DNA from 3 places in the Absicoccus sp. genome. Region 2 is predicted to be linked to each of the others. Evidence: riboswitches for the same ligand, from Rfam matches in the RefSeq annotation. Region 2 holds a riboswitch; each other region holds the start of a gene.

Region 1 (4,746 bases), on a different contig from region 2:
AACGTATTTTACGAGCGGTCCTTACGATGGTGTGGCAGACTATGTATTTGCGAAAGAAAATGTCAGTGCTTTGTATCTGGAATATGATGATGAAAGATCGGGCGGTTTTGAACCCTTAGCGAAAGTATCCCCAGATAAAAAAGTTGTTTTAGGTTTGATCACTACCAAAACACCGAAATTGGAAGAGAAGGCCAAGATCATTGCACGTATTCATGAAGCAGCCAAGTACATTCCTTTGGATCGTCTCTATTTAAGTCCTCAATGTGGTTTTGCTTCTTGTGAGATTGGGAATAAGATTACAGAAGATGAGCAATGGGCAAAACTCAAATTGGTCAAAGAAATTGCCCAAGAAGTTTGGAAATCATGAAAAAAATGCATCTTGCTTTCAACAAGGTGCATTCTTTATTTATTGGATAAGAATTTATTTCTTGCCTGAACCACTTGTTTGATATGATCCACTCCTGTTTGACAACAACCGCCAACAGCACTAGCACCTGCTTTCATCCAAATTTCTGCCCAATTTTCATAGGGAATAGGTTGAGTTGGGCCATGCCATGTTTTTGTCAGTGGATCATAGGTTTCGCCACTATTTGGATATACACCAATTGGTAAATCGGTATATTTCTTCCATTCTTGAATTAAGGATTCGACATATTTTGGATCTGTACAATTGATACCGACCATCGCTAAATGAGGCAAACCAGACAATGCTTTGGCACATTCTTCGATAGTTTGGCCTTCATGAGTATATTTGCCGTCTTTACAAGTGAAACTAATCCAATATGTGGCACCCAGTTCTTCTGCTAATTCAGCTTCAATCAAGGCTTCGGATAAAGAAGGCTGGGTCTCCATAATTAAAAGATCCGCTCCTGCTTGCCATAAAAGTTCCATACGCCGCTTATGAAAAGCAATCAGCGTATTTGTATCTATGCCATAATTCCCTCGATATTCCGATCCATCGGCTAAATAAGCACCATAAGGGCCAACAGCTCCTAAGCATAATGGATAAACCCGTCCACTTGCCTTCCCTTCCTCTTGCCACCATTGTTGTCGTGCTTCATGAAACAATGCCACGGACTTTGTAATCAAAGCTTCGGCTTCGGATTCACTATATCCTTTAGCCATTAAGCCAGGTATAGAAGCTTGATAGCTATCGGTAATACCACAATCGGCTCCTGCTTTAAAGTAATCCATATGCACTTGTTTGACCCATTCTGGCTTATTAACCAAAGCACTGGCTGTCCAAAGGCTTTGATTCAAATCATATCCTTTTAGCTCCAAGCCTGTAGCCATGGATCCATCAATGATCATGATCTTTTCTTGATTCAATACATCTTGTAAAGATTGTCTATTCATATTCACTTTCTTCCTTTCCAAATACAACGGGTTCTGGATTTAATCCTGCTTCTTTTTCAGGAATAAAACGGAACCAGAAATCATGGAATAGATCCATGATCACTTTTTGTTTTGAATAAATAAATATCAAAGTAATAATAATGTATATCGCCGATAAAATATCCGTCATGGCCCATAGAGAATCCGCTTTGATATTGTAAAATAAGACACAAGGCAACATATAATAAATCATATAGATCTTAGTTGCCAGTTTATTCTGTTCGGTATCGCCAAATGCATAATTTACAGATTTTTCGCAACTATAATACATACCAATGATCGTTGTCCATGCAAATACGGCAATCGCGATTGCCATAAACCAACCACCCGCTTGACCATAGGCCACTTTAAATGCCACAGTGGTCAACCGAGCACTTGATATATTGGGATAATCAATATATACATTCGTCAGTATCAACGATAAGGCTGTTACCGAACAAACCACGATCGTGTCTAAGAAAACTTCGCCCCATCCCCAGCTAGACTGTCGTACTGGATGATCCGTTTTTGCACTGGCATGGGCAATCATGCCATAGCCGGTTCCGGCATCATTGGAGTAAAGACCTCGTGCAACTCCATAGCGAATTGCATCACGCACTGTAGCTCCAGCAAAGCCACCAATTCCAGCCATGGGTGTAAATGCCGATTTAAAAATCAACAAGAAAGCTTGTGGAACAATGGTAATATGCATGATCAAGATTCCTAACCCACCTAAAATATATACCAATGCCATAAATGGAACCACCTTTTCCATGACCGAGGATATTCGTTTCAGCCCACCAAAGATGGTCAAAAAGCAAGTCAAACCTAAAACGGAAACCGACAAAATCGGTGCTATTTGAAAACCTTCTTTGAGTGAACTCGTGACTGCTTCCGTTTGTACGCAACATGTCCAAGGTCCTAGGATAAAACAAGCAAATGCTAAAATAACAGCTCCGGTTTTCCAGCCCAAAGCATTGCGCATCACAAATGAACGATCACACATATATTCATCCATGGATTTATTGTATTTCACACGATATCGTTGGCCTAAAATAATTTCACAGGCTTTGGTCGACATGCCGAATAGCCCTGAGATCCACATCCAAAAGATAGCGCCTGGTCCACCAGAAACCAAAGCCGAAGCTACACCGCCAATATTACCAACACCAATCGTGTTGGCCATGGCCGTACAAGCCGCTGCAAATCCGGATACGCTCCCGGTTCCTTGGCCTGGTTGAAACATTTTGCCAAAGGTATTTTGAAAATGAAACTTGATTTTACGAAAGTTATAGCGGAAGCCAAAGCGAATGGATAAATAAATACCGGTTCCAATGAGAACGATGGTCATGGGTGTGCCCCATAGAATATTGGATATTTGTGTTAGTATTCGAAACATGAAAATATTTTCTCACATATCTTTTTTGCTTACAATGTTTTTTCAATTATCTTGTGCATAATATATCAAAGTAGATGTATTTTATCTTTGCATGTATCATATAATCAGAAAAGAAGGAATGACGTATGAATTATGGAAATATAAAAAAATATGATATTGCGAATGGCGAAGGTGTTCGTATTAGTTTATTTGTATCGGGTTGTACGAATCATTGTAAAAATTGTTTCCAACCCGAAACATGGGATTTTGCCTATGGAGAGCCCTACACCAAAGAAACTGAAGCGGAAATTCTTGATTTTTTGAAAAACGATTTCTGTAAAGGCTTGTCCCTTTTAGGTGGTGATCCCTTTGAATTTTCAAATCAAGAAGAATTGGTCCAACTTTGTAAGAAAGCCAAGGAACTTTATCCGAAGAAAGATATTTGGGCTTGGACCGGCTTTATTTTAGATCAAGATCTATTGGATGGAGGTCGTCGTCATGGTCCTATGACTGATGAATTGTTGTCTTATATTGATGTGCTGGTCGATGGTCCTTTCGTAGAAGAAAAAAAGAACATTCAGTTAGCTTTTCGTGGATCGGAAAATCAACGTGTCATTGATTTGAAGAAGAGCTTAGCACAAAATGAGATTGTCTTATATCTTGACTAAACGAGAAAATTGATATAAGGTGTATTTGTAACAAATCAATAACGTCTTTGGGGCAGGGTGAAATTCCCTACCGATGGTAAAGTCCATGACCCTCATATGAGGCTGAACTGGTGAAATTCCAGTACCGACGGTTAGAGTCCGGATGGGAAAAGACAGAAACAGATGTTTTTTCATGGTGTGCCCCTTGTGGTACACCATTTTTTTGTTTCAAAGATGCAAGAAAGGGAGTAAAGAAATGGAAGTTAATAACCGAACAAAGAAAGTCACACGATGTGGCATGTTGATTGGAATTGCGATCATCTTGCAGTATATTGAAATTTCAATTCCAATCATGCCTAGTTTCATTAAATTGGATTTTTCTGATTTACCAGAATTAATTGGTGCTTTTGCCTATGGTCCATTCACTGGTGTATTGATTGCTTTGATCAAAAACATCATTCATATGGCAGTGAGTCAGTCTGGTTTTGTGGGTGAATTATCCAATTTCCTTTTAGGTGCTACGTTTGCAGCTGTAGCTGGCTATGTATTTCAAAAAAATCCAACCAAATCTGGTATCTTAAAAGCAAGTGCATTGGGTGCTGTTGCCATGGCACTGATCAGTTGGCCCATCAATTATTGGATCATTTATCCATTATATTATAATGTATTAGGCTTTCCTGAAGTTGCCATCTTACAAATGTATCAATTATTGATCCCATCCATCAAAAGTATTGGCCAAGCTCTATTGATCTTCAATGTGCCATTCACTTTAATCAAAGGGATCCTTAATGGTGTGATCATGATTTTGATCTATAACCGTATTCAATTTATTTTTCATGAAAAATAGTATTCTCCAATGATTCAACTTCATTGTAAGCATGATGGAACTGCATCATTCCATCATGCTTTTTATTTTGACCATAGCTTGACCTAATGTATCAAATACACCATATAAGGACGTTTTCCATTCTGGATCTGGTTGTACAAGATCTGGAATCATGATGGTTGGAAAGCCCCCACAAATTCCGGCTTTCACACCATTGATTGCATCTTCAAAGACTAGGCAATGTTCTGGTTCTACCTGCAATCGATGGGCTGCTTCTAAGAAAACATCTGGTGCTGGTTTTCCATGTTCGACTTCCTGTGTACTGACAATGACTGAAAAATAAGTAGCAATATCCACCAATTGTAAGTTTCGTTCAATCAATGAACAAGGAGAACCCGAAGCGACTGCCATAGGAATTGAAATCGATTCAAAATACGAAAGAATATTTTTGACTCCTGGTTTTAGATTCAAATCATTCATTTCTCGTTCAATCACTGCATTCATTACATCTTTCATAAATG
Region 2 (4,746 bases):
CAAAGTCTTCCCCTAGCCAAGATAGATGGGTTTCGAATGCTTGATTTTTTATATGCCCTTTTTCGCAGGTTTCTAAATGAACCAAGTTTTCATCGATAGCCATGACCATGGACGTTTCCATTTCACCGCCATGAAAATCAAACGTATTTCCTTTCGATATGGTTGCTTGCACGCGTGGATCATCAAAAGCACCGGACTGCAAGACAAAGACATTCATCCCAAAATCGGAGCGAATTTCTCTTGATATCATTTGAGCTGTAGGGGCATTACCACCATGACACACCAACAAGACGACTTTTTGAAAACCATGATGGGCTAAGCTTGCACAAATATCATACAACATCGCATAGTAGGTCATGGGTTTATAGGTGATCGAACCACAAAAATGCTTATGTTCAGTACTTAATCCAATGGGCATGGTTGGAAAAACAAGAAGGGGAAAGGTATCTTCGAATTGATCAAAGATACGTTGTGCCATGGTGTTGGCAATGAAGTAATCGGTTCCCAAAGGGGCTTGATTACCATGTTGTTCCAAAGCACCCAATGGAATAAGGACGATGGCTTCTTCTTTGTTGATTTGTTCCATTTCCAATCGTGTTACATTCGCATAATACTGTTTCATGCGGTATGTCTTTCTACTTTGAAGGCGGTATGTTTCAAGACAACATGATCATAAACGACATAGCCAATAATATAATTCAATGAGATCTTAATGATATTGAATGGAATGGTTGCCAACATGATAAAACTACGAAGATTGGTAATATTGCCATTCGCAAAGCTAACCGCTTTGATCACATCGTTTAAATTCATGCTCATCGCTTTCGCATAGAGAGGCAAAGTGATATACGCGTTACAGAAACATGCCCAAGCCGTTCGAACCAATACGCCAATGACCAAAGAAGCAAAAATGGCTTTATTGGTTTTTCCCATCTTGGTATAAACGATCCATGTTGGGATCACAAAAACGGCAACACCAAGCACATTGGCCAATTCACCGACATAAGCTGTATTTGTACCTACGGTCAATACTTTGATGAGAATCTTGATGATTTCGACCATGGTTGCCGATAATGGTCCCATCGTAAATAAAGCAATGACAGTTGGTACATCCGAAAAGTCAATTTTGTAGAATACCGGCATCAATGGCACAGAGATTTCCAATGACATCAAAACGCCGGCAACGGCAGTCAACATCGCAGTAAATACTAATTTTTTCACATTCCAATTTTTCATCATACGTCTCCTTTTTCTTTTGGACAAAAGGATCTTCGAAAAAGAAAAAACCAGCACCATTCGGGTACTGGTATGCATGCATATAAAAAAGCATTTTTCTTCTACCATCCAGACTATACTGTCGGTTCTGGAATTGCACCAGATCATGCCGTACGGCTCGCGGACTCTACCGCCGATAGGGAATTTCACCCAACCCCGAAGAATTCTTTTATCTGTTACAACCATATCATAATTTTTATTTGTGTCAACCGGAAATTTGTTCGTATATAAAAAACAGATGAATAGGAAAAATGGACGATTTATGATATATTTCAATAAACGAGGATAACAATGAAAGAAGCAATCATCCAGTATATACAAAAACAATATGGCATTGATCCAGACTATCCTTTTGTGAATGCACCAACCGATCCAGTATGGAACCGCCAAGACAATCATGCTTGTTTTGCACGGATATTGCGTGTACCGAGTAAACAACTCGGTCTTTATGGGACGGAAGAAGACATTTTGGATGTGAAGGTCAGTGATCCTTTTTTAGTGGATATCATGGTGGATGAGCCAGGCTATGATCGAAATCATCAGAAAGGAAATTGGCTATCGATTCAATTGGATGGCACCATTGACTTAGAAGATATATATCGTTGGATTGATGAAAGTTATCGTGTGGCTGGCTCAAAATCCAAGAAATCAAAAAAACGTGGATTGAAAGAATGGATCATACCAGCCAATCCGAAATACTATGATATCGAACATGCTTTTGATGATGTTCAAACAATCGATTGGAAACAAGGACGCGGCATCCAAGTTGGTGATCTTGTGTTTATGTATGTGGGTGCACCTATATCCGCCATCCTTTATGAATGCCAAGTAATCCAAACGCATATTCCTTATCTGTATAAAGATAAGAATTTAAACATATCCGCATTGATGAAAATACGTTTATTAAAAAGATATCCACCCGAAGCATTTTCTTTTTCTCGATTAAAGAATGAATTTGGCGTATATGCTATCCGTGGACCTCGAGGTCTGCCACATGCTTTATTTGAAGCATTGGATGTTTATGAAAAGTAGACTGTACTATACTAAAACTTGTACATAGAGGAAGTAAATACATGATTTATCATACAGTTTTAGAAGCGGTGGGGCATACACCGATGATTCGTTTACAACGATTGACAAATGAAGAAGATGCGCAAGTATTGGTGAAATTTGAAGGTGTGAATATTGGTGGGTCCATCAAGACAAGAACGGCATTGACGATGATCGAACAGGCTGAAAAACAAGGAAAGATCCATAAAGATACCATCATTGTTGAGCCAACCTCAGGCAATCAAGGCGTGGGATTGGCTTTGGTAGCTGCTGTGAAAGGATATAAGACGATCATCATCATGCCCGATTCTGTCAGTGAAGAACGACGAAAATTGGTCAAACAATACGGAGCCGAAGTGATTTTAATGCATGATGCTGGCAATATTGGCGATTGCATTCAAGCTTGTGTCACTAAAGCCAATACAATGGCCAAGGAAGATCCACGTGTATTTGTACCCCAACAATTTGAGAATGAAAATAATATTTTGGCACATAAAACCTATACCGCACAAGAAATCTTAGAACAAGTGGATGGTCCGATTGATGGGTTCTGTTCCGGTATTGGTACTGGCGGTACGATCACTGGTGTTGGTGAAGTATTAAAAGCCAAAAATCCAAATATTGAAATTTGGGTGGTCGAACCAGAAAAAGCAGCCATTCTTTCGGGTAAGCCAGTGGGTACACATCTACAAATGGGGATTGGTGATGGTTTGATCCCACCGATTTTGGATCAAGACATTTATTCACATATTTGTATCATTTCCGATGAAGAAGCCATACAAACGGCTAAACAGCTTGCTTGTAAAGAAGGTCTTCTTTGTGGCATTTCCAGTGGGACCAATGTAGCGGCTGCATTGAAATTAGCCAAAAAATTAGGAAAAGGAAAAACGGTCGTGACCATTCTTCCTGATACAGCCGAACGGTATTATTCGACGGCGTTATTTGATCAAGAGTAGAGCTGATACAGCTCTTTTTTAGTATTCAATAGATGTATGGTGCCATAGGTATTCGATATTGTACAAAAGAACAGGAATCCATAGAATGAAGTAGGGAAGTGATGGAATGTATACAAAACAAACACCAATCCGGGATGTAATAGAAGATTCCCTTTTTGAGAACTATGGTCAGTTATTATTTCCTGTCGATCCAGGATATATGAATGGTAGTACCCTAGGTGATCTTAGCTTGACTTGGTACAACAATATCAATCCAGATAAAACCGTAGAGATCGTACAGTTTTTACATGATCAGAAAGAAAATGGCTACACCATTTTTTATGATATCTATTCAGAAGAAGAAAAGCAGAGGGATGTAAGAAAGCGCAATACGGGTCTCTTTTTCTTTCCAGGAAAAGAAAAGGTACCAACCGCTATTGTGAATGCAGGTTTGCGTATGTAGGAGCGATGTAAGATAGTTTTCCCGTTGCTTTGGAATTATCAAAAAAAGGATACAATGCGTTTGCGTTGATTTATCGTCCCGGGGCACAAACAGCTTGTGAAGACTTGGCTTGTGCCATCGCCTTTTTATTTACTCATCAAAAGGAATTGGGGATTCCGATGGCAAATTATTCATTATGGGGTGGTTCAGCTGGCGTAAGAATGGCTGCTTGTGTTGGCACCAATGATTGGATCGCATCGTATCAAGCGATGACTCGACGTATTCAAAAGATCAAAGCGAATGGAACCGATGCGCAAATCGATATATTTCCTGGTTTATCGCATGGCTTTGGTTTGGGTGAAGGTACGGTTGCCCAAGGATGGCTTGAAAAAGCGATTTCTTTTTGGCAAAAACATTAAAAGATCACTTGAACCAAAAACATGTATAAAATGGTTCCCCCGGCAATGCTCAATAGAGTATTTCGTTTCCAAACATAGGAGCCAACGACAACGAGCGTTGCGATGCACTCGGGTAAGCCATGAGGCGTTTCTACCCATTGAATATTACGAAGACAATAAACCACCAACATACCCATGATGGCGTAAGGTAATACCGATGCCAAATAGGTTATATATGTTGGGGTTTCTTTTTTATTGCCAAAAACGAGAAAAGGGCAAAAGCGTAAAAAAATGGTCACAATAGCCATGATAATGATCAAAAGTAAGGTATGTGAATCAGTCATGGGTTTCCTCGCTTTCTAGGCGCTTTCGAAAGATGGTCAAAAGGAAGGTGATCGAAATCATAGTGGGAATCAAGAATTGATCCGGGCCAAAAAGCCATCGACACAGAATGGAACAAAAAACACCAATGATCGCACTGATATGATTTTTGGTGTCTAGCCATTGTTGGGTAAAAACCACTAGGAAAAGGGCTGTCATCGCAAAATCAATGCCCGTTGTATTGAATGTGAAGACACTGCCTAACAGACCACCAAGTACACTACCGATGATCCAATAGATTTGATCAAGCAGGGTCACAAAAAAA
Region 3 (4,746 bases), on a different contig from region 2:
GATACGGATTCTTTAAAGGTGTATCATGAACAAGAAAGTGTGTTTACGCCGGTAAAATTAAAGGAAAGCAATGAAGCGTTACAAAAGATGAAAGAGGATGCGCAAACGCAGGCCATCCACAATGGCATCAAGAAGGCAGCCAAAGAAAATGCGCAAAAGATGTTGAAGGCATTGGTTGCACAAATGCTTCCAGAGGATGAATATACATATGCATTTCAATGATTTAAAATTGATCATCTTTGATGTCGATGGGACCTTATTGGATAGTGAAAGAATTTGGAAGGAAACCCTTGGCATCGTAGGTCGAACCTATCATATGCCCTATTTAGAAGAGCGTTTGTTTCATCGTTTGGTTGGAATCAGTGGGGAAGCGGAAGATCGCATCTATGATGAAATGTTGGATCCTGCCATTCGTGATCGATTTGTGTCCGATTGGCGACAGTTAGCCAATGCGACCATTGATGAAAAGGTTCCTGTCAAACCGGGTGCTTATGAATGGTTTGCGTGGGTCAAAGAACATGGTTTATGGTTGGGTGTGGCTACGAGTTCCCATCGAAAAGAGACCGAATATCGATTAAAAAAGGCAAAGCTATGGGATGACATCGATCATTTACTTTGTGGTAATGAGATCGAACATAAAAAACCACATCCAGAAATCTATCAGAAAATGTTGGAACACTTTCATCTAGAACCCGATCAAGCATTGGTCATTGAAGATTCATCGATTGGGGTAGAAGCGGCATATCGTGCCAATATTCCTGTGATCCATGTTGCCGATTTGATAGAACCAACGACACAAGATAAAGAAAGAGCATGGATGACCTGTAAAAATTTAAAGGAAGCCTTAGTTTATTTGGATACCGACTAAGGCTTTTTTGGTGTCTTTAAAATTGGACAAATCCTATGATAAGGTGTAGTTGGATAAGTGGGTGGTTCAAATGACAGCACGTAAAACAAAGGTATTCTATTATTTGGATGATTATTTTCATTTTGATAATTTGATCGATCGTTTGGATGTGTCAAAGGTAGATGTGTATTCTTTGTTGGGAAGCTATGGACAAATGAATGCTTTTAAAAAAGGGCTTTTTACTTCGTATGAAAACAAGAAAATAGAAGAAGATTTTTTTCAATGTGGTAGATACTATGATTTTGATCTTTCATCTTCTATTGAATCGTATTTTAAGCAGCATACAAAGGAAATATTTGAACAGATACAAGAAGAGGATGATGTTGTTTTTTTGATCGAAGATATCGATGCACAACTTCGTTTCTATGATCTGTTTCGTGAATATAAGAAACAGTTTCCTTATCATTTTCATGTTTGTGCTTTGGGCAATTATGATGTGCGTGAGGGCGTTACCGATGGCATGGCGCGTATTTTCCCCTATTATTTTGAAGTGGATTCCATCCATATATACAATGAAAAAGATTTAATAGAAGCAGGAAGTGGTGAAACAGATAGAAGGACGGCACGACAGCTTTTGATCGAACAGATGATGCAGGATGTCAATAGTATCCATTTTTCTCTTTATCATTCGGATTGGGACCATATCTGGTTTTATCAGGATGGATATAAGGAATATAAGGTGGATGTAACGGCGGCATGTAATGCGGTAAAGGAGCATCATGATTTGCATGAAGTGATTCCACGATGGGAGCAACCGGATCCATGTTGTGATCGATTCAGAAAATTACGAAGAGCATATGTACATAAACATCGGTTACGGGGATGGGCCAAAGAGAAGGAATGTACGCATCGACAGATTTGTACAGGGCCATGTCCATATTGTGAACAAATGGCTTATGCATTGGTGGATCGAAATCCCGAGGAACAACCACAAAGGGCACCGAATCCCTATGCCCGCATCACAGGAATCATGCGTTTTCGTGAAGATATCGATGGACCCGGCATTCGATCTTTGGTGCTCTTTGATCGATGTGAGATGCATTGTGCTTATTGTTTGAACAAGGCAACAGTCAATATCTTGCCGGTTACTGAAATGATCAGTGTCAAAGAATTAACGGATCATTTAAAAAAAGATCGTGTCTATCAGGATGTTAGTGGTGGTGGTATTACGTTTGGTGGGGGTGAACCTCTTTTGGAAGCTAATTTTATCAAGGCTGTCCATACGATGTATCCACATTGGGATATTGGGATTGAAACCTCTTTCCATGTAAAAACCGAAGCCGTTGCACTCTTGTTGCCATTTGTATCCTTTTGGTATGTCGACATCAAAGATATGAATCCCGATATCTACTTGGCGTATACGGGTATGACAAATTCATTAGTGATTCGTAATCTTAAATTCGTAGTAGCACAAGGGTATCAAGATCGCTTGGTGGTCCGTGTCCCACATATTCCAAACTATAATACAGCTGAAGATGTGAATCGTTCTAAGCAGATGTTGTTGAAAATGGGCATTACCCATATCGATGAATTTGACTATAAAGTTGTATTGTCCTAATTTGTATGTTACAATACGAGCATAGATTTCTTCAGGGCGGGGTGTGATTCCCCACCGGCGGTATAGTCCGCGAGCGCAAGCATGAACCGGTGTAATTCCGGTACCGACGGTATTTGTGAAAACATGAGTCCGGATGAGAGAAGAATTTTTTTTAGTATTCGTCCCGGAGAAGGTAGATCTTCGGGCTTTTTTGTTGGCCCGAAAGTAGGAGGACAACATGAAGAAAACACAAATCTACAAATTCACTTTGATCGCCTTATTGAGTGCTTTGGCCGCCATCTTGATGGCATTTACATTTCCTTTGCCTTTGGCACCGACATTTTTAACCTTTGACATTTCGGAATTGCCAGCCTTGTTTGCCGGGTTCTTTTTAGGACCAGGCGCGGGATGCCTTGTCGTCTTGATCAAAAATCTTTTGCATCTTATGATCAATGGCACCACGACGGCTTTTGTGGGCGAGGCCATGAACATCGTGGGATCGATTGGTTTTGTCTTACCAGCGGCTTTGATCTATCGTAAGATCCATACTAAGAAAGGCGCTATCCTTGCCTTGACGATTTCCACGATAGGGGTCAGTATCTTAGCTATTTTCTTAAATGGATGGGTGGCCTTTCCTATGTATATGAAGATGTTTGGTCTTTCGATGGATACGATTGTTTCCATGGGATCGATGACCAATCCTTTGGTGCATAATTATTGGAGCTTGATGATCTTGGGCATTTTGCCATTCAATTTGATCAAACATGGAGTGACCTCTTTCTGTACGTATCTGTTGTATAAAAAAGTCGGAAATGTGTTGCGTACCATGATTGGCATGGAGCCAGATCCTACGTTTTTGGAGCGAAAGCATGCCTAAGTTTGAATGGGCTTTGCCACCTGCACCGATTCCAAAAGAGAAGATCGTACAAGAACAAGAAGCGGATGTGATCGTTTTGGGTGCAGGGCATGCGGGTACATGTGCGGCACGATCTGCAGCGGAAGCCGGTGCTTCTGTTATTGTGGTGGAGCAACAAAAGGATGTATCCCAATGGATCTTAGGCATTGGCGAGTGGGGCTATATGAATTCTCAATGGCAAAAGGAACAAGGTGTACCGGAAGTCGATATTGATACATTTGTGAAAGATTGGCAATTGCGTACAAATAATCGTTCCAATGTGGCTTTGATTCGTCGATATGCCCAACATTGTGGGGAAACGTTTGATTGGTTGATCGAGCCTTTGAGCGAAGCTGAAAGAAGGAGCATTCATCCCATGATGACACCGCCATCGAAACATATGCCCCTTGCACAAGATCATCTTCGTTCTTGGACGGGTACACCACATTTCAGCATGGCTTTGATGCGCAAAGTGATGAAGGAAAATCAACAGATTGCGAAAGAACAAGGGGCTCAGTTTTTGTTTGAAACCAAGGCTTTGCAGCTGGAAAAAACCAATCATCGTGTGTGTGCGGTCTTATGTGAAACAGCCAATCATACTTACATTCGTCTTAAGGCCAAAAAAGGCATTCTGTTAAGTGCGGGGGATTATAGTAAGAACCGCCAAATGTGCGAAGATCTGTTGACGGAAATGGCGGATCTTGTGGATGAGGGAGATTTTTGTGGGCATGGCTGGAATGGGGATGGCATCCGTATGGGCGTCTGGGCCGGTGGTCGTTTGGAGCCTCGTTCGCATGCCGGTATGGGTGGAAATTATTCCTTTCCTGGCTTTGATACGATTGGTTCGACAGCGACGTTGCGTTTGAATACCCATGGACAACGCTATTCCAATGAAGGATTTGGCACCCATGTATTAGCGGCCATTCCCGGTGCAAAACAGCCCAATGGCTTGTTGTGGAGCCTCTTTGATTCGAATATCTTGGCGGCAACAACCTATCAGGCAGCCTGTCATGCTTCGTTTGATTATACCGATTCGAATCGGGTCCAGGATCTGGTGGATCTGATGGGTCGAGCGCAACAACACAAAGGAGAGATGATCTTCCATACGGATGTGGCTGGGGATATACGGCCGTTTGCGTGTGCCGATACAATCGAGGACTTGGCAGCTACGATATATCCACAAATTGAAGATCAACAACATATGATCCAGGCCGTAGCGCGTTATGATCAATTGTGTGCGTTGGGTAAAGATGAAGATTTTGGCAAGGAAGCCTTTTTGATGCATCCCATCCAAAAACCACCTTTTTATGCGAGTGGACAATATAAAGATTCACATCGGCCCTTTGGACAATCCATGAAATTATTGGTGACGGTCAGTGGTCTTTTGACGGATGCGTATCAAAATGT

The links. A riboswitch is a leader RNA that binds a small molecule or an ion and turns the genes downstream of it on or off. The one in region 2 is predicted to bind FMN.
Region 1: it holds a riboswitch for FMN, as region 2 does, so the genes downstream of both, SOS22_RS09260 (Gx transporter family protein) here and SOS22_RS02320 (ECF transporter S component) in region 2, are expected to answer to the same signal.
Region 3: it holds a riboswitch for FMN, as region 2 does, so the genes downstream of both, SOS22_RS06190 (ECF transporter S component) here and SOS22_RS02320 (ECF transporter S component) in region 2, are expected to answer to the same signal.

What each region holds. Positions count from the first base shown of each region.
Region 1 covers NZ_JAXDRQ010000063.1:435-5,180, reverse strand. Annotated here, with positions in the region: gene SOS22_RS09280 (5-methyltetrahydropteroyltriglutamate--homocysteine S-methyltransferase) at 1-367, shown strand, start outside; gene mmuM (homocysteine S-methyltransferase) at 403-1,356, opposite strand; gene SOS22_RS09270 (alanine/glycine:cation symporter family protein) at 1,349-2,773, opposite strand; gene nrdG (anaerobic ribonucleoside-triphosphate reductase activating protein) at 2,899-3,420, shown strand; FMN riboswitch at 3,460-3,578, shown strand; gene SOS22_RS09260 (Gx transporter family protein) at 3,656-4,246, shown strand; gene SOS22_RS09255 (HAD family phosphatase) at 4,292-4,746, opposite strand, start outside.
Region 2 covers NZ_JAXDRQ010000014.1:7,010-11,755, reverse strand. Annotated here, with positions in the region: gene SOS22_RS02325 (creatininase family protein) at 1-622, opposite strand, end outside; gene SOS22_RS02320 (ECF transporter S component) at 619-1,239, opposite strand; FMN riboswitch at 1,329-1,443, opposite strand; gene SOS22_RS02315 (MmcQ/YjbR family DNA-binding protein) at 1,567-2,307, shown strand; gene cysK (cysteine synthase A) at 2,349-3,281, shown strand; gene SOS22_RS02305 (hypothetical protein) at 3,388-3,723, shown strand; gene SOS22_RS02300 (alpha/beta hydrolase) at 3,753-4,121, shown strand; gene SOS22_RS02295 (branched-chain amino acid transporter permease) at 4,118-4,444, opposite strand; gene SOS22_RS02290 (AzlC family ABC transporter permease) at 4,437-4,746, opposite strand, start outside.
Region 3 covers NZ_JAXDRQ010000044.1:69,186-73,931, forward strand. Annotated here, with positions in the region: gene SOS22_RS06175 (DUF4230 domain-containing protein) at 1-222, shown strand, start outside; gene SOS22_RS06180 (HAD family phosphatase) at 209-868, shown strand; gene SOS22_RS06185 (4Fe-4S cluster-binding domain-containing protein) at 939-2,465, shown strand; FMN riboswitch at 2,489-2,614, shown strand; gene SOS22_RS06190 (ECF transporter S component) at 2,683-3,321, shown strand; gene SOS22_RS06195 (FAD-dependent oxidoreductase) at 3,314-4,746, shown strand, end outside.